3 regions of the Arthrobacter sp. B3I4 genome follow, and region 1 is predicted to be linked to each of the others. Evidence: predicted binding sites of a transcription regulator. Region 1 holds the regulator's gene; each other region holds the start of a gene.
The links. The regulator HrcA, encoded in region 1, represses chaperone genes, less so after heat shock. The targets are predictions, from matches to a motif close to TTNGCACTCGNNNNNNNCGAGTGCNAA.

Region 1 (5,824 bases):
CCGCGACAAGGCCTACGCCTACGGTGTGATGATGACGGGCAAACTGCGCGAGCTTATCCCGCGGCAACAGTTCGAGGTGCCCATCCAGGCTGCCATCGGCTCCCGGATCATCGCCCGCGAGAGCATCCGCGCCATCCGCAAGGACGTCCTGGCCAAGTGCTACGGCGGTGACATCACCCGAAAGCGCAAACTGCTGGAAAAGCAGAAGGAAGGCAAGAAGCGCATGAAGATGGTGGGCCGCGTCGAGGTGCCGCAGGAGGCGTTCATCGCCGCACTGACCACGGAAGAATCCAAGGACAAGGCCAAGAAGTAACCATGCCAAGCGCACTACCCCTCGGCGACCCCGCGCCGTCGGACGGGCTGCTGCCCGCCCAGGCGCTGGAGGGCGCCGGGGGCCGGGCCTTCGGGCTCTACGTTCACATCCCCTTCTGCGCGGTGCGCTGCGGCTACTGCGACTTCAACACCTACACCGCCACGGAACTCGGCGGCGGGGCGTCCCAGGATGCCTACGCCGACACCGCCGTCGCGGAGGTCGAGTTCGCGGCCCGCGCCCTCGCCGCCTCCAGGCTGCCGCAGCGTCCGCTGAGCACCGTCTTCTTCGGCGGCGGCACCCCCACCCTCCTTCCGGCGGAAGACCTGGCCCGCATCCTGCGCGCCGCCGTCGACACCTGGGGCCTTGCACCGGGTGCCGAAGTGACCACCGAGGCGAACCCGGACTCGGTGACCCGCGAGTCCCTGCAGCTGCTGGCCGACACCGGCTTCACCCGGGTGTCCTTCGGGATGCAGTCCGCCGTGCCGCACGTCCTGAAGGTCCTGGACCGGACCCACACGCCCAGCCGGGTGCCCTTGGTGGTCGAATGGGCCCGGGAGGTCGGGCTGGCCGTCAGCCTCGACCTGATCTACGGCACGCCCGGCGAGTCCCTGGCGGACTGGCGCCACTCGCTGGAGACGGCCCTGTCCTACCGCCCGGACCACATCAGCGCCTACGCCCTGATCGTCGAGGAGGGCACCAAGCTCGCCGCGCAGATCCGCCGCGGCGAGGTCCCGGGGATCGACGACGACGACCACGCGGCCAAGTACGAATTGGCCGACGAACTCATCTCCGCCGCCGGACTGGGCTGGTACGAGGTCAGCAACTGGGCCCGCACCCCGGCGCAGGCCTGCCGGCACAATCTTGCCTATTGGCGGGGTGACGACTGGTGGGGCGTCGGCCCCGGCGCGCACTCACACATGGGCGGGGTGCGGTGGTGGAACGTCAAGCATCCCACCGCCTACGCCAGCCGGCTGCAGGCGGGCGTGTCACCCGCCGCAGGCCGGGAAACGCTCGACGCCGGGACCCGGAACATGGAGCGCATCATGCTGGAGGCACGGCTGGTCACGGGACTGGACATCCCGGCCCTCGGCGGGCTGGGGGATGCCGGACGGCACGCCGTCGCCGGTCTGATTGCCGATGGCCTGGTGGATCCGGGCGAAGCGTTCAAGGGCCGGCTCGTGCTCACCCTCAAGGGCAGGCTGCTCGCCGACGCCGTGGTCCGCCGGATCCTGCCGGACTAGGTCCGTTCGGGCGGGCCGGACGTGCCCGTTCGGGCGGGCCGGAAGTGTCCGTTCGCGCGGGCCGGAAGTGTCCGCTCGCGCTACTTGATCCAGCGCAGGTTGAACTCGTAGCGGTGCGGCTGGCCGCGGTTGACGTGGATGCCGGCCGCCACGGAAAAGCATGCCAGGGCTATCCAGATGATGGTGGCGAGCACGGCGAAGAGGTTGCCCACCACCGGAACGAACACCAGCAGGTTGGCGACCACCGCGGCGATCGTGGGCGGCAGCGTGAAGTTCAGGGCTTCCTTCGACTCCTGGGCTGTGAACGGGCCGCGGTCCTTGAAGATCAAGTAGATCAGCAGCGCTGGGACGCAGCCGAGGATGCCGCCAAAGTGCGCCAGGGTAGCCCACTGGCGGTCTTCGCTGGCGGTCAGCGGCAGTGCATTCGCGGGGACGCCATGGTACGGCGACTGGCCGTGGCCGGCCTGGTGGTCCGTGTGTTCGCGAGCGTCTTCTGCCACGTGTCGTCCTTTGGATTGCGGTGATGCGTTGGTACCCGTACGAGCCGCGGCCGCGACATAGTGCAGCGGCCGCCGCTCCAAGAATACTTGGTCAGGCGGCGGATTGGAGCACGGGGCGCCGGTTAGGGCGCCGTCAGGAAGTCGATGACCTCTTCCACCCGGCCCAGCAGGGACGGTTCGAGGTCCGCGTAGCTGCGGACTGCGCCGAGCAGCTTCTGCCAGCCCAGACCGATGTCTTCCTTGGTGCTGTGCGGCCAGCCAAAGGCGGTAAGGATGCCGGTCTTCCAGTCCACCCCGCGCGGAATCACGGGCCACCCTTCGATGCCCAGCACTGCCGGCCGGATGGCCTGCCAGACATCCACGTACGGATGCCCGACGATCAGCACGTTGCCCCTGGCGCCGGGTGAGGCCATGACGGCGTCGGCGATCCGGGACTCCTTGGAGTCCGGCACGAGGTGGTCCACCAGCACGCCCAGCCGGCGGCCCGGACCGGGTCCGAACTCCTTCACCGCCGCGGCAAGGTCGTCAATGCCGTGCAGCGGCTCGACGACGATTCCCTCCACCCGGAGGTCGTCGCCCCAGACCTTTTCGACGAGTTCGGCGTCATGCTTGCCTTCCACCCAGATCCGGCTCGCCTTGGCAACCTGGGCTCGCTGCCCCGCAACGCGGACGGAGCCGGAGGCGGTGCGCGCACCGGCGGATCCGGCGGGAGCGCGCGGGGCGGGCGGCATCAGCCGGATCGGACGGCCTTCCAGCAGGAAACCGAAACCCAGCCGGAAGGACCGGGACTTGCCGCGCCGGTCCTCGAGCGCCACGAGATGCATGCCGCCGGACTTCTCCACCCGTGTCACCGCGCCGACCCAGCCGGACTGCACATCCTCCAGCACCATCCCGCGTTCCACCGGGATCTCGGGCAGCTGGGCCTTGGCGGGGGCGGAGAGCTCCTGCGGGCCCCAATTCTGGTACGACATCGGCTACACACTGCTTTGCACTGGGAAATTTTTGAAAGAACCGAACACTGCTGGACCGCGCGTGTGCCCGGAAACACTCATCCCGGCGGTCACGCCAGCAGCGAATCCAATGCTAACAACGGCGCGACTCATATTAGACTTGTTAGCACTGAGGCATGCCGAGTGCTAACAGCCGGGTACTTTTGCGCCCGGCCGAAAGCCCGGTGGACCGGTTACGGCTCGATTGGAGGTGCGGCGTGAGCGAACCACGCAAACTCGAAGTGCTGCGCGCCATCGTGGAAGACTACGTGCACTCCCGGGAACCCGTGGGCTCCAAGGCCCTGGTGGAGCGGCACCACCTTGGCGTTTCCAGCGCCACGATCCGCAATGATATGGCCGCCCTGGAAGACGAGGGCCTGATTACGGCGCCGCACACCAGCGCCGGCCGGATTCCGACCGACAAGGGCTACCGCCTCTTCGTGGACCAGATTTCGGCCGTCAAGCCGCTCTCCCCGGCCGAGCGCCGGGCGATCCAGGCGCTGCTGGAGGGGTCCGATGACCTCGACGACGCGCTGGACCGGACGGTACGGCTGCTCTCGCAACTGACCAACCAGGTCGCCGTGGTGCAGTACCCGCTGCTGAGCCGGGCCCGGGTCCGGCACATCGAGTTCGTGCTGCTGGCCCCCCGCAAGGTGCTCACCGTGCTGATTGCAGACACCGGCAAGGTGGAGCAGCGGGTGATCGACGTCGGCCAGGACTTCGGCGACGACGCTCTCGCGGAGCTTCGGACCCTGTTCCTGGCCAGGCTTTCGGGTACCCCGCTGAACCTGCTGCCGCAGTCGTTGCAGGGCGTGGTGGACAGCTGCCCGGCGGCGCGCCGCGGCGCCGCCCAGGCGCTGGCGCGGGGACTGGAGTCCCTTGCCGCCAGCAGCCGGGAAGAGCGGATGGTCATGGCCGGGACCGCGAACCTCGCTCGTTCCAACGTGGACTTCCCGCTCAGCATCGGCCCGGTGCTGGAGGCTCTCGAAGAGCAGGTGGTGATGCTCCGCCTGCTCAGCGACATGGCGGAGGACCCCCGCGGGGTGACCGTGAGCATCGGCCGGGAAAACCCCTACGACGGGCTATCCGAAGCGTCCGTCGTGGCCACCGGTTACGGCCCGGACGCTACCGCCAAGGTGGGGGTGCTCGGGCCGACCCGGATGGACTATCCCACCACCATGGCGGCCGTCCGCGCGGTGGCCCGTTACCTCTCGAGGATTCTCGGCCCCTAAGGGCACGAATCCGGCGACAGCCGTTTTACCGACACAGGTTTGCCCGTCACAGGCAGTACAACCAGGAAGAGATACACACTTTGAGCAGCCACTATGACGTTCTTGGAGTTTCCCGCGAAGCGACCGGGGAAGAAATCAAGAAGGCTTACCGCAAACTGGCGCGGACCCTGCACCCGGACGTCAACCCGGGTCCCGATGCGTCCGAGCGCTTCAAGGCCGTCACGCACGCCTACGAGGTGCTGTCCGACCCGCAGAAGCGCAGGGTCTACGACACCACCGGCAACGAGAACGGCAACGACAACGGCTTCGGCGGCGGATACGCCGGCCAGGGCTTCGCCTTCCAGGACATCTTTGAAACGTTCTTCGGCGGTGCCGGGGGCCAGGGCGGACCCGCGTCCCGGGTCCGGCGCGGCCAGGACGCGCTGATCAGTGTCCGGATCGAACTGCGCGACGCCGTCTTCGGCGTGAACAAGAAGCTCGAAGTGGACACCGCTGTCACCTGCCCCACCTGTGAGGGCTCCTGCTGCCGCGAGGGCAGCCACCCCGAGCGCTGCGATATCTGCGGCGGCAGCGGCCAGGTCCAGCGCGCGGTGCGCTCCATCCTCGGCCAGGTTATGACCAGCGCGCCCTGCGGCAGCTGCGAGGGATTCGGCACCGTGATCAAGGATCCGTGCAACGAGTGCGCCGGGCAGGGCCGGATCCGCAGCCGCCGTTCGCTCACCGTGAAGGTCCCCGCCGGCGTCGCCACCGGCACCCGGATCCAGCTCTCCGGCCAGGGCGAGGCCGGCCCCGCCGGCGGCCCCTCCGGTGACCTCTACGTGGAAATCCGGGTCAACAACGACCCGACCTACGTCCGCGAGGGCGACGACCTGCACGCGAGCCTCAACATCCCCATGACCGCAGCGGCGCTGGGCACCGAACTGACCCTGGACACCTTCGACGGCGAGCAGGAAATCGGTGTCAAAGCCGGTACCCAGTCCGGTGAAATCATCACGTTGCGCGGCCTAGGCGTGACGCACCTGCGCGGCTACGGCCGCGGCGACCTCAAGGTCCATCTGCAGGTGGACACCCCCGCCAAGCTCGACTCGGCGCAGGAGGATCTGTTGCGGCAGCTCGCCAAACTCCGCGGCGAGCAGTTCACCGAGGGCAAGCTGGCCGCCAGCGGCGGTGTCTTCGCCAAGCTCCGGGACCGTCTCGGTAACCTGTAGCGGTGAGCAACCCGGTCTTCTTCACCGCCGCGGGATCCCTGGATGAGCAGGTCCCCGGTTCCAGCTTCGTGCTCGACGGCGCCGAGGCCCGCCACGCTGTCACGGTCAAGCGCCTGGCCGTGGGGGAGCCGGTCGACATCGCCGACGGCGCTGGCCGGCGGATCACCGGAACCGTCACCGCCGTCGCGCCCGCGGAACTGACAGTGGAGTGCGCCGAAGTAAGCACGGAGGCCCGGCCCGAGATCCGGCTGGTCCTCGTGCAGGCCCTGGCCAAGGGCGACCGCGATGAACTGGCCGCCGAAACCGCCACCGAACTGGGGATTGATGCCGTCGTGCCGTGG
Region 2 (5,824 bases), 810 kb from region 1:
GGTACGGCCGCACACCCCACGGGCGCGCGCTGCACAGCCTCGGCCCGCTGTCCGTCGACGGCGGGCGCGCCAAGTTCGCGCTGGCCATGACCCGGGCGCGCCGTTCGCTGCATGTGCTCAGCTGCTTCCGCCCCGAAGACCTGGACGTGACCCGGCTTAGCCACGGTGCCGTGGACTTCTACGAACTCCTGGACCGCGAAATCGCGGGCAACTCCGACCTCGGCAGCCCGGCCTCCCGCGCCGCAGCGAGCGAGCAGTCCCTCGGTGCGGACCCGCTGGTGGCCGACCTCGGGGACCGGCTGCGCGCCCGCGGGGCGCGGGTCTGGCATCAGTACGACGGCGTCCTGGACATGGTGGCCGCGGCGGACCCGATGCACACCATCGGCCAGGACGATGCCGAGATCCCCAGCCCGGTGGCCATTGAGTCCGACGGCACCGAGCGGTACCGTCGGATGACGGTGCGGGAGCGCAGCCGTCTCCGCCCGCAGCTGCTGGAGCGGCTGGGCTGGCGGTACATGCCACTGTGGACCATAGAGGTGTTTACCGATCCCTCGGCCTGTGCCGACCGGATCGGCAGCTACCTCGGTTTGGAGAAGCCTGTGCCCGCGAGCCGGCTGCGCACCTCGCCCGGCTTCTCGGACGACATCGAGAACCTGAGCGGGGAAGACGCCCGGGACCTGGGCGGAAAGCCCGGCGTTTCGCGGCGCGGGGGAGCCCCGGACGCTCCCGCCCCACCCGAAGAGGCTATGAGCGACGAGGAGGCCGGCAGCGTGAACGCTGACCGCGATGAGCAGACCCGCAACCCGGACAAGCAGGGCCAAGAGCCGGTGCGCGCCGCAGCGCCTGAGGGAGTGCTGCCCAACAAAGCGGCGGAGGACGATCCGCGCCGCTGGGGCGACCAGCCCGGCAGCTACGACCACGACGCCTGGCTGCAGGAGCAGAAACCCCCGCACTGGGGCTAAGGCCGTGTAGCCGCACGGAAACGTCGCCTGCACCCGGCTAACCAACTCCCGGACCCACCAGCACAAAAAACAGTTTGCCCTGGGTGGATGCTCCGGCGAGTCTCCGCGCCTGGTCCGGGTCCGCTGCCACCACCATCAGCCCGTCAGCGTCTCCGGCGTCGAGCCACTGACCGGCCCTTCCTCCCTGTGCGGAGGTCCAGAGCACTGGAACTGCGGACGCGAGCACCTGAGAGGACGCTGCCTGCTCATAGCCGTTGCCGCTGGTCATCACCACGTTAACCAGTTGTCCCGGCGACACGAGCTGGACGGACGCCGGGTCCGCCATCCGCAGCGGTACGGCGCCCGCCCCGGACGGGCTCCCGGCCAGCAGCCCGGGTCCGACGAGCAGGGAGTCCGAGAGAAGCTGGCCCTGCCGCAGGGCGACCGCGAGCTGTTTCCCCGCCAGGGCCGTCTGCTCGAGGGAACCGCCGGGAAGAACCGCGGGCGGGACCCGGACCGCGGCAAAATCGCCGGCCGCTAGCGTCTTACCGGCGGGCAGATCCCGGGCCGCTGCCCAGGCCGACACCGTGGGGTCCGGCTGCGGCGTCAGTTGCTGGACTGCCATGCCTGCGGCGAGGCACAGCAGGAGGCTGACGGCAAGCCTGCGGTTCCGTCTGAGCCAGCGGCGGAGGCGCGGCCTGCGCGGGAGCGGAGGGAAAGCTCCGGGCCGTCCAGCGCTGCGCGGCGGCCGGGACAACCGCGAGCGGCCGGAGCGGCGCTGCCGGAAGGACGGCGACTCCTTGGCGGAAGCCGGGGCCGAAAAGGGTGGGCGGATCCTGCGGCGGGGCATGGAACCACGCTACGGAAGCTGCCCGGCCAGGTCAGTCGTGCGGATTGGCTATGTGGACAATCCGGTGCCCGGAGTGGGGCGCCGAAGAAGGACCTGCCCTAGTTGGCGGCGGCGGAGGGAGCCGGCGTCGGGGCAGCAGGTGCCGCCGGCGCGGGCGAGGGGGTCACGGCGCTGCCCTTGGAGTCCCGGGAGTCTGTCCGGTAGAAGCCCGAGCCCTTGAAGACGACGCCGACGCTGTTGAACTTCTTGCGCAGAGTTCCGTGGCATTCCGGGCAGGACGTCAGGGAGCTGTCGCTGAACGACTGCACGATCTCGAAGGCGTGGCTGCAGTCCTTGCAGGCGTATGCGTACGTGGGCACTAGGTTCCTCCTCTAGGACAAACGAGCAGGTCCCGTGCTGCTGTGGGCAGTTCGCCGTTCCCCGGTAAAGGTGAACGCTATCCGTCCGCCGAGAACAACCGGCGTTAGCAGTCGCAGGGCCTGAGTGCTAATTCTAGCACTCGCGTGTTGCAGCTGGGAAAGTCAGGGGAGCGGCACAAGACCGCCGGGCGTGAGGGCGGCGGCCACCTTGCGGTCAAAGGATTCGGCGGGAATGCTGCCTGCCGGCAGGATCTCGGTGTCATAGACAATGGCCGCTGTCGGCAGCGGGCCAGCCTCCTCAACGGCCCGGACCCAGGGCAAACCGGCGAGGGCCGCAAGGAACTTGTCGTAATAGCCGCCCCCCTGGCCGATCCTGTTGCCCGAACGGTCCAGTGCCGTAGCGGGTAGGAACACTCCGGCCGCGCCGAGCATGACGGAGCTGTCGAGCCGTTCACCTTCCGGCTCCTGGATCGGCGCGTAGCGGCTGCGGACAAAGCCCGAGGCAGGCGTCCAGTAGACCCAACTCAGCGTCAGCCCCGGTTCGCAGACCGGCAGCAGCACCCGGTGGCCGGCGTGGTGCAGCGCCACCAGCAGCGGCAGCGTGGGGGGCTCGACGCCGACGCCGAGGTAGGCGGCGAAGGTACCGGGCCCGCCGCCGGCGGCAGCGGACGCCCAGGCCGCGCCGTGGCCGGCCAGCGCCGCGCCGGCGGCATCCAGGTCGGCCTGTGTGAGGGCGGACCGGCGCTCCCGGTGCCGGGACCGGATGTCGTCCTTGAGGCTCACTGCAAGTCCTTTCGGCTCGGGAGGCAAGCTGCCCGCGGACCGGCAAGCTGCCCGCGGATCGGCCGCCATACCGGCGGGCGGCAATTACCTGAAGTTTTGCCCCCTCGGTTAGATTAGTCCAGTGATTACACCCAACGCCTCCGTTCGCAAGGCCGTCATCCCCGCTGCGGGCCTCGGCACCCGCTTCCTTCCCGCCACCAAGGCGATGCCGAAGGAGATGCTGCCTGTCGTGGACAAGCCGGCCATCCAGTATGTGGTTGAGGAAGCCGTGAACGTCGGCCTCAACGACGTCCTGATGATCACGGGCCGCAATAAGCGCGCCCTTGAGGATCACTTCGACCGGGTTCCGACGCTCGAGGCGGCGCTGGAGGCCAAGGGGGACACCGCCAAGCTCGAGTCCATCCAGGCCGCCAGCAACCTTGGCGACATTCACTACGTCCGCCAAGGCGACCCGATGGGCCTGGGCCACGCCGTGCTGCGCGCCAAACAACACGTGGGCTACGAACCGTTCGCCGTGCTGCTGGGCGATGACCTCATCGATGCCCGTGACGAACTGCTCAGCACCATGATTGAGGTTCAGGCAAAGACCGGGGGATCCGTCGTGGCCTTGATCGAGGTCGACCCCTCGCAGATCAGCGCGTACGGCTGCGCCGACGTCGAGGCGGTTGAGGGCGAGGACTACGTTCGGATCAACAAACTCGTAGAGAAGCCCTCTGCCGAGGAAGCCCCCTCGAACCTGGCGATCATCGGCCGTTACGTCCTCCACCCGGCCGTCTTCGAAGTTCTCGAGCGCACCGAGCCCGGCCGCGGTGGCGAAATCCAGCTCACCGACGCCCTGCAAGAACTGTCCGCCGGAGACGGCGAAGGTTACGGCGTGTACGGTGTGGTTTTCCGCGGCCGCCGCTACGACACCGGAGACAAGCTCAGCTACCTGAAGGCCTGCGTCCAGCTGGCCATCGACAGCGAGGACCTTGGCCCCGGCCTGCGTGACTGGCTGCCCGGCTTCGCTTCCAGCCTGACGAAATAGTCCCGTGGGGGGCAGCTTCACCTGGCCGGTGACCCTGGAGTGCGGCGAGCTCGTCCTGCGGCCGATCCGCTACCGGGACCGCAAGGAGTGGAGCGAGCTCCGGGCCCGGAACGAGAAGTGGCTGGCCCCCTGGGAAGCGTCCAACCCGGTCCCGGGCGGCGGCTTGCCGGACTACCGGCAGATGGTCCGCTCGCTTAAGGCGCAGGCCGCCCAAGCCACCGCGTTGCCCTTTGTTATTGCCGCCTGGACCCCCGGCTTCAGGGAGCCCGTGATCGTCGGGCAGTTGACGGTCTCATCGATTGTCTGGGGTTCGGCGATGATGGCCACGCTCGGGTACTGGGTCGATCAGGACCGCGCGGGCCACGGCATTGCACCGACTGCAGTCGCCATGGCAACGGACCATTGCTTCCGCACCCTGGGCCTGCACCGGATGGAAATCAATATCCGGCCGGAGAACCGCCCCAGCCTGCGGGTGGTGGAAAAGCTCGGGTTCCGCGATGAGGGTTTCCGGCCGCGGTATTTGCATATCAACGGGCAATGGGCGGACCACCGCAGCTTCGCGCTGACCGCTGAGGAAGTGCCCGAGGGCCTCCTAACGCGGTGGTTGGACAGTCGTACCGCGTGAAGTCCGAAAACCCGGCCTGACCAGCCCCTTTGTCATTCGTCGGGTTTTGCCAGTTGGCTCGCGACACACCGCCCGCAATGCCGCCTGCCGCGCCGACTTGCTCATACGGTTTTGATTGTGGACTTCCCTCTCAGCAGCTCAGTGATTCTTGTCATTGTCGTTGCACTCTGGATCGTATGGGTAGCTCCCTACCTGCTCCGGAACAGCCGTCAGTTGCGGCCGGCGGGAGACTTCCTGATGGACGCCGCAGATGTAGAAAAAGCTAACCCCCAAGCCGGATACGCCATGACGATGGCGGCCCCGCAGGAGAAACCGATGACGATGACGCAGCGCCCCGAGTCCGCCCCGGATTCCCGGGAGACCGATGACCGCAAGGCCGAAGCGGCGCCCCCTTCCGCCTTCCGCATCCGCTACGGACGGTTGTCGCTTGCCCTGCTGGGCGTGCTCTTTCTGCTCACCGGCGTCGTCTCCGGTGTTTTGCGGCTTTTCGGGCTTGGCTCCGGCTGGCTTCCGGCTCTGACGCTGCTTGGCGCCGTCGGTTCGGTCGCGCTGCTCCGTACGCTTGCCGTACGGGACCGCCGGCGCAGGGTCGACGCCGCCTTCCGGTCAGCGATGGGCGCTCCGGTGCGTGAAGCTGCGCCCCGCCCGGCGGAACGGGCCGCCGGCCTTCGCGCTGCGAGCCCCGTGAAGGAAAGCCCGCTGTTCGATGCCGAAGCCGGCGTCGCGCCCGCCAAACCCGCGCACAAGCCCCTGACAGCAGAGGACCTGCGCCGCGCGGCACTCGCCGAGGCCGCCGCGTCCGGGGACACCTCCTTGGTCCCTGCCGGGAATCCCGACCCCGCTGAAGGTGCCCGCTGGGAGCCTGTCGAAGTTCCTAAACCGACTTATGTTGAGGCGCCGAAAGCGGAACGAGCCGCGCCGGAGCCGCTGGACCTTCCTGAGGCGCCAAAAGCGGTGGGCAAGCCATCTCTCAAGCAGGCCGCTGTCCGCCAGCCGGAGGCGACCGCCGAGGCGAAGCCGCTGGGCAAGGGCCAAAGCGCGTTGAGCAACCTCGACGACGTCCTCCAGCGCCGCCGCGCCTGATTTGATTTCTGCCCCGGGCAGCCGCAGATTCGGCTGCCCGGGGCTTTTTGCTGCCTGCGGGCTGTAGCCTGACGGGCATGACGCGAATTTGTGTTGCCGGGGGAACCGGACAAGTCGGCCGCGAGGTGGTCCGGCAGGCGCTTGCCGCAGGGCATC
Region 3 (5,824 bases), 840 kb from region 1:
AAGCCGCAGCTGAGCATCGCCGCCAGGCCCAGCCAGCCAAGCCCGACGCGCCAGGGCTGCGGTATCCGAAGCGCCGGCAGGGCTAACGCCACGAGGGTGCCCAGCGCAAACTCCCACAGCCGCGCGGGGGTATCGAAATACGCCTCGGTCTGGTTGCCATCGGTGAACGCTATTGAACGGGCCAGGGAGACGACAAAGATAAGGGCAAAAATGTAGCCCAGCAGGGGTCGGTATTTCAGCCTGTGGCGCCGGGCGACCAGTGCGGCTCCCACGAAGATGGCCGGCCAGAGAAGGAAGACCTGGCCCTGGATCGAAAGGGACCAGAAATGCTGGAAGGGGCTGGCGAGTCCGTGGTTGGAGGCGTAATAGTCGGTGGCTTGGGCCTGCAAGAGCCAGTTTTCCGAATAGAACAGGGAGGCCCAGCCCTGGCCGATGATGTCCAGCCAGCGGGTCCGGGGCAGGAAGAGGACGCTGGCCGCGATCACTGCGACCACCACGACGACGGCGGCCGGGATGAGGCGCCGGAAGAGGTGCAGCCAGTGTTTGAGCAGTGCCGTCGGGCGGCCGTCGTCGTAGCGGCCGACGAACTGCAAAGTCATGAGGAAGGCCGAGACGAGCAAGAACACGTCCACCCCGCCGGAGACGCGGCCGAACCAGATGTGGTACGTCATGACCATGAGGACGGCCAGCGAGCGGAGGCCCTGGATCTCGGGCCTGAAACCGGGCTTCCTGCCCGGCTTGGGTGGGGCAGCTGCCGGGACCGGCGCCTCAAGCCCTGTTTGCTGCCTCATTTTGTAACCTCTCACCGGGAACGTCACGGAAGACCGCGCACCCCGGAAATCTGCAGCGTCCATCTTAGCCAAGGCCTGTTGCTTCTGACCAATCGCCGCCCTCGTGCGGTTACCGATTCAAGCAGGCCGAGCTGTGCGGTTCCTTTGAACCGGGCACGCCGTCAACCGGCGCAGGGAACGGCGCGCGGCACAGAAAAGGGACGTTCCGGCGGAAGGCCCGAACGTCCCTGATCGACTGTCTTAGTGCTGGTGTCCTGCGTGCTCGTCCTCTTCGGCCGGCTTCTCCACCACGAGGGTCTCGGTGGTGAGGACCAGCGCGGCGATCGAGGCAGCGTTGCGGAGGGCAGCGCGGGTGACCTTGACGGGGTCGATGACGCCGGCGGTGATCAGGTCCTCATAATCGCCGGTCTTGGCGTTGAAGCCCTGGTTGACTTCGGCTTCAGCAACCTTGGCGACGACGACGTAGCCGTCGAAACCCGCGTTCTGGGCGATCCAGCGCAGCGGCTGGGTCAGCGCCCGGCGCACAATGCCCACGGCGGCTGCCGCGTCGCCGTCGAGCGCCTGGACGGCGGGATCCTCGTCGAGCGCCTTGAGGGCGTGGATGAGGGCGGAGCCGCCGCCGGCCACGATGCCCTCTTCAAGGGCAGCGCGGGTGGAGGACACGGCGTCCTCGATGCGGTGCTTCTTTTCCTTCAGCTCCACTTCGGTGGCAGCTCCGACCTTGATCACGCCGATGCCGCCGGCGAGCTTGGCAAGCCGCTCCTGCAGCTTTTCCTTGTCCCAGTCGGAGTCGGTGCGGGTCAGCTCGGCGCGCAGCTGCGCGACCCGGGCTGCTACGTCCTCTGCCGAACCGGCGCCGTCGACGATGGTGGTGTTGTCCTTCGTGACGGTGATGCGGCGGGCGGTGCCCAGCACCTCAAGGCCCACGGTGTCCAGGCTGAGGCCCAGTTCCGGCGAGACGACCTGTGCACCGGTGAGGGTCGCGATGTCCTGCAGCATGGCCTTGCGGCGGTCGCCGAAGCCCGGGGCCTTGACGGCGACGACGTTCAGGGTGCCGCGGATGCGGTTGACGATCAGCGTGGAGAGGGCTTCGCCGTCGACGTCCTCGGCGATGATGAAGAGCGGCTTGGAGCTCTGCAGCGCCTTTTCCAGCAGCGGCAGGAATTCCTGGACCGAGGAGATCTTGCCCTGGTTGATCAGGATCAGGGCGTCTTCGAGCACTGCCTCCTGGCGTTCGGCGTCAGTGACGAAGTACGGGGAGAGGTAGCCCTTGTCGAACTGCATGCCCTCGGTGAGGACCAGTTCGGTCTGCGTCGTGGAGGATTCCTCGATGGTGATCACACCATCCTTGCCGACCTTGCCGAAGGCCTCGGCCAGCAGCTCGCCGACCTCTTCGCTCTGCGCGGAGATGGCGGCGACGTTGGCCACCTGGGTTCCCTCGACCGGGCGGGCGTTTTCCAGCAGGCGGGCGGCAACGGCCTCGACCGAAACCTCGATGCCGCGCTTGATCTGGCCCGGGGCGGCACCGGCAGCAACGTTGCGCAGGCCTTCCTTGACCAGAGCCTGAGCCAGTACGGTGGCGGTGGTAGTGCCGTCGCCGGCGACGTCGTTGGTCTTGGTGGCGACCTCCTTGGCGAGCTGGGCGCCGAGGTTTTCGTACGGGTCGTCCAGTTCGACTTCGCGGGCGATGGTGACACCGTCGTTGGTGATCGTGGGGGCGCCCCACTTCTTGTCCAGCACGACGTTGCGGCCGCGCGGGCCGAGCGTCACCTTGACCGTGTTGGCGAGCTTATCGATGCCGGCTTCGAGCGACCGGCGGGCAGCGTCGTTAAACGCGAGCTGCTTTGCCATGGTTTTGTCCTTTCAAGACAGAACCCCGCGCAGCCGTCCGTTCAGAGCGAAGGAGCGGCGCGCGGGGTCCAAGGGAGTTACTTTACGACGATCGCCAGAACGTCGCGGGCGGACAGTACGAGGTACTCGACACCGCCGGTCTTAACTTCGGTTCCGCCGTACTTGGAGTAGATGACAACGTCGCCCTCAGCGACGTCGACGGGAACGCGGTTGCCGTTGTCGTCAAAGCGGCCGGGGCCTACAGCAACAACTTCGCCTTCCTGCGGCTTCTCCTGGGCGGAGTCCGGGATGACCAGGCCGGAAGCCGTGGTCTGCTCGGCTTCGAGCGGGCGGACAACAATACGATCCTCAAGAGGCTTAATAGAGACCGACAAGGACCTCTCCTTTTCGTCAGCAAATTCGTGGACTTTAAAGCTGTGGTGCCAAGGCGTACAGACCGTCGTCGCGGTGCCGGCCGCAGCCTGGCTGTGAAGCTTCAGGTGTTAGCACCCGCCTAGGGAGAGTGCCAATGACGACTCTATGTAAGGAGTTAGCACTCGGTCAAGGTGAGTGCCAGAAGTTCGCCCCGGGCGGAGGCCGCCGCGCGCGCTCCGGGCCGCTACCGACCGGCGAGGTCTTCGTAATCCCAGTCCTGGCCGTCGTCGTCTTCGTCGATGCGCGGGGAACTGTTCCGGTTGCGGTACAGCAGCAGCCCGCCGGCAAGGGCCGCCACGGCCCCGAGGACCAGGAAAACGATGCCGCCCGCCCGGGCGGCGGCATAGGTCCCGCGGATGGCCCGCGCTTCATCGGTGCTGTCCTGGACGTTCTTGCCGCCCACGGAATACACGGTCGCGTTGAAAGAGTCGAGGAAAAAGATAATGACGAGCAGGGCGATACAGACGACGGCGACAACACTGCCGGCGACGAGCGCGGGCCGGGCGTAACGGGACAGTTGGCGGCGGCCCCGGCTTTCCCCGCCCCCGGACTCCGGGTTTCCTGGCGTGCCGACGTCGTGCGTGTTCCTGTCATCCATGCCGTCCAGCCTAGTGCGCGTGCCGGCCGCTGCCCGCCTGAACTACGCTGGATTGCATGGCTGAGACTACGCAGGACCAGATCGCGCCGCTGCTCAATCCGGAGGGCTGGGAACTGCTGGCATCGCTGGGTCCGTACCGCGAAGAGGAAGCCTTCCGGCTGAACGCCTCGCTGCGGAAGGCGGGCCACTCCCCCGAGCTGGTCTCGGCCGCCCTGACCCAGTCGAGATTGCGGACCAAGGCGGAAGCCAAGTTCGGCGAATTTGCCCGGCAGATGATCTTCACCCGCGCCGGGCTGGAGCAGGCCACCCGGCTCACCGTCGCGGCCAGGCACGCCCAGCGGTTCGCCGCCGCCGGGATCACCCACGTGGCGGACCTGGGCTGCGGCCTGGGCGCCGACGCGATGGCGCTGGCTTCCCTTGACCTCAAAGTCACCGCCGTGGAGCTGGACGAAACCACCGCCGCGTGCGCCACCATGAACCTGATCCCGTTCCGCAACGCCACTGTGGTCCATGCCGACGCCGCCGCCGTGCCCCTCGACGGCATCGACGGCGTCTGGCTCGATCCGGCCCGCCGGACCACCTCGAGCTCCGGCACCAAGCGGCTTTGGGACCCGGAAGATTTCTCCCCGCCGCTGTCCTTCGTAGAGTCCCTGGCCGCGTCCGGCCGCGCCGTCGGCGTGAAGATGGGTCCCGGCATGCCGCACGCGTCGGTGCCGGCGGACTGCGAGGCGCAGTGGGTCTCCGTGGGCGGGGACGTCACCGAGGTGTCGTTGTGGTTCAATGCGGTGCGCCGTCCCGGAATCCGCCGCGCCGCGCTGGTCCTGGGCCCGCAGGGCGCCGCGGAACTCACCAGTGCGGAGGACTTCGACGCCGGCCCGGCGGCCCCGGTGGGTCCGGTGGAGGGCTACCTGTACGAGCCGGACGGGGCCATTATCCGCGCCGGTCTGGTGGCCGACGTTGCGCTCCAACTGGGCGGGCACCTGCTGGACGAGCACATTGCCTACATCTGCGCGCCGGAGCTGGGCGACACCCCGTTCGCCCGGGCGTACCAAGTGCTGGAGGTGATGCCGTTCAACGTCAAGGCACTCAAGGCCTGGGTCAAGGACAACGGCATCGGCGTCCTGGAGATCAAAAAGCGGGGCGTGTCGGTCACGCCGGAAGAACTGCGCAAACAACTCCTCCCCGGCGGAAAGAACGCCAGGGACACGGGCAAAAAGCCGGCCACCCTGGTCCTCACCAGAATCGGCGAGGAGCGGGTGGCCATCTCAGTGCAACCGGTCTAGGACTGCAGCTCTCCGGCGGCCCCGCCGGTCCGCGGCCGGGTTACTGCGCGCGCATGAACTCCTCGGCGGCCCGAACCTGTTCGTCGCTGGGCCGGATGCCGGTATAGAGCACGAACTGCTCAAGGGCCTGGATGGTGGCGACCTCGGCGCCGGTGATCACCGGCTTGCCGGCCGCCCGGGCGGCCTTGATCAGTGGCGTCTCGGCGGGCAGCGCCACAACGTCGAAGACGGCCTTCGCCGCGTCCACCGCTTCCTGCGGGAAAGCCAACACGTCGGCCTCGGGCCCGCCCGCCATCCCGATCGGCGTCACGTTGATGAGCAGGTCCGCCGCACCCTCACTCGAGGCCGGGACCGCCGCGCGCCACGCGAACCCGTAAAGCTCAGCGAGCGCACGGCCGGCCGTCTCGTTCCGGGCGATGATGGTGACGTTCCGGAAACCGGCGTCGCGCAGCGCCGCCGCCGTGGCCTTGGCCATGCCGCCGGCGCCCAGCAGCCACACCGAGTAGTCCGCAGGGATCCTGTTGCGCTGCAGCAACTGCTCGATCGCCGTGTAGTCGGTGTTGTAGGCCGTCAGGGTGCCGCCGTCGTTGACGATGGTGTTGACCGAATCGATGGCTTTTGCCGACGGGTCCATCACATCCACGAGGGCGATGACGTCCTCTTTGTAAGGCATTGACACCGCGCACCCGCGCAGTCCCAGCCCCCGAACCCCGGCGATTGCCTGCGCCAGGTCCGCGGGCGCGAAGGCTTTGTAGATCCAGTTCAGGCCCAGCTGCTCATAGAGATGGTTATGGAACCGCGTCCCGTTGTTGCTCGGCCGGGCCGAGAGCGAGATGCAGAGCGTCATGTCTTTATTCAGGATGGGCACAGCACCATTAAACGCCACC

Region 2: QFZ61_RS07840 (FmdB family zinc ribbon protein) is a predicted target of HrcA. The motif match lies at 2,255-2,281, and genes of this name have one in related genera.
Region 3: groES (co-chaperone GroES) is a predicted target of HrcA. The motif match lies at 3,172-3,198, and genes of this name have one in related genera.

Annotation. Positions count from the first base shown of each region.
Region 1 covers NZ_JAUSYK010000001.1:2,474,245-2,480,068, forward strand. Annotated here, with positions in the region: gene lepA (translation elongation factor 4) at 1-313, shown strand, start outside; gene hemW (radical SAM family heme chaperone HemW) at 316-1,554, shown strand; gene QFZ61_RS11815 (DUF4870 domain-containing protein) at 1,635-2,054, opposite strand; gene QFZ61_RS11820 (DUF3097 domain-containing protein) at 2,177-3,025, opposite strand; gene hrcA (heat-inducible transcriptional repressor HrcA) at 3,262-4,275, shown strand; gene dnaJ (molecular chaperone DnaJ) at 4,356-5,483, shown strand; gene QFZ61_RS11835 (16S rRNA (uracil(1498)-N(3))-methyltransferase) at 5,486-5,824, shown strand, end outside.
Region 2 covers NZ_JAUSYK010000001.1:1,660,310-1,666,133, forward strand. Annotated here, with positions in the region: gene QFZ61_RS07830 (AAA family ATPase) at 1-962, shown strand, start outside; gene QFZ61_RS07835 (RcpC/CpaB family pilus assembly protein) at 1,000-1,566, opposite strand; gene QFZ61_RS07840 (FmdB family zinc ribbon protein) at 1,890-2,150, opposite strand; gene QFZ61_RS07845 (5-formyltetrahydrofolate cyclo-ligase) at 2,313-2,933, opposite strand; gene galU (UTP--glucose-1-phosphate uridylyltransferase GalU) at 3,055-3,960, shown strand; gene QFZ61_RS07855 (GNAT family N-acetyltransferase) at 3,965-4,585, shown strand; gene QFZ61_RS07860 (hypothetical protein) at 4,901-5,668, shown strand; gene QFZ61_RS07865 (SDR family oxidoreductase) at 5,746-5,824, shown strand, end outside.
Region 3 covers NZ_JAUSYK010000001.1:1,633,701-1,639,524, reverse strand. Annotated here, with positions in the region: gene QFZ61_RS07765 (acyltransferase family protein) at 1-791, opposite strand, end outside; gene groL (chaperonin GroEL) at 1,032-2,642, opposite strand; gene groES (co-chaperone GroES) at 2,720-3,016, opposite strand; gene QFZ61_RS07750 (hypothetical protein) at 3,241-3,654, opposite strand; gene QFZ61_RS07745 (class I SAM-dependent methyltransferase) at 3,711-4,937, shown strand; gene QFZ61_RS07740 (shikimate 5-dehydrogenase) at 4,978-5,805, opposite strand.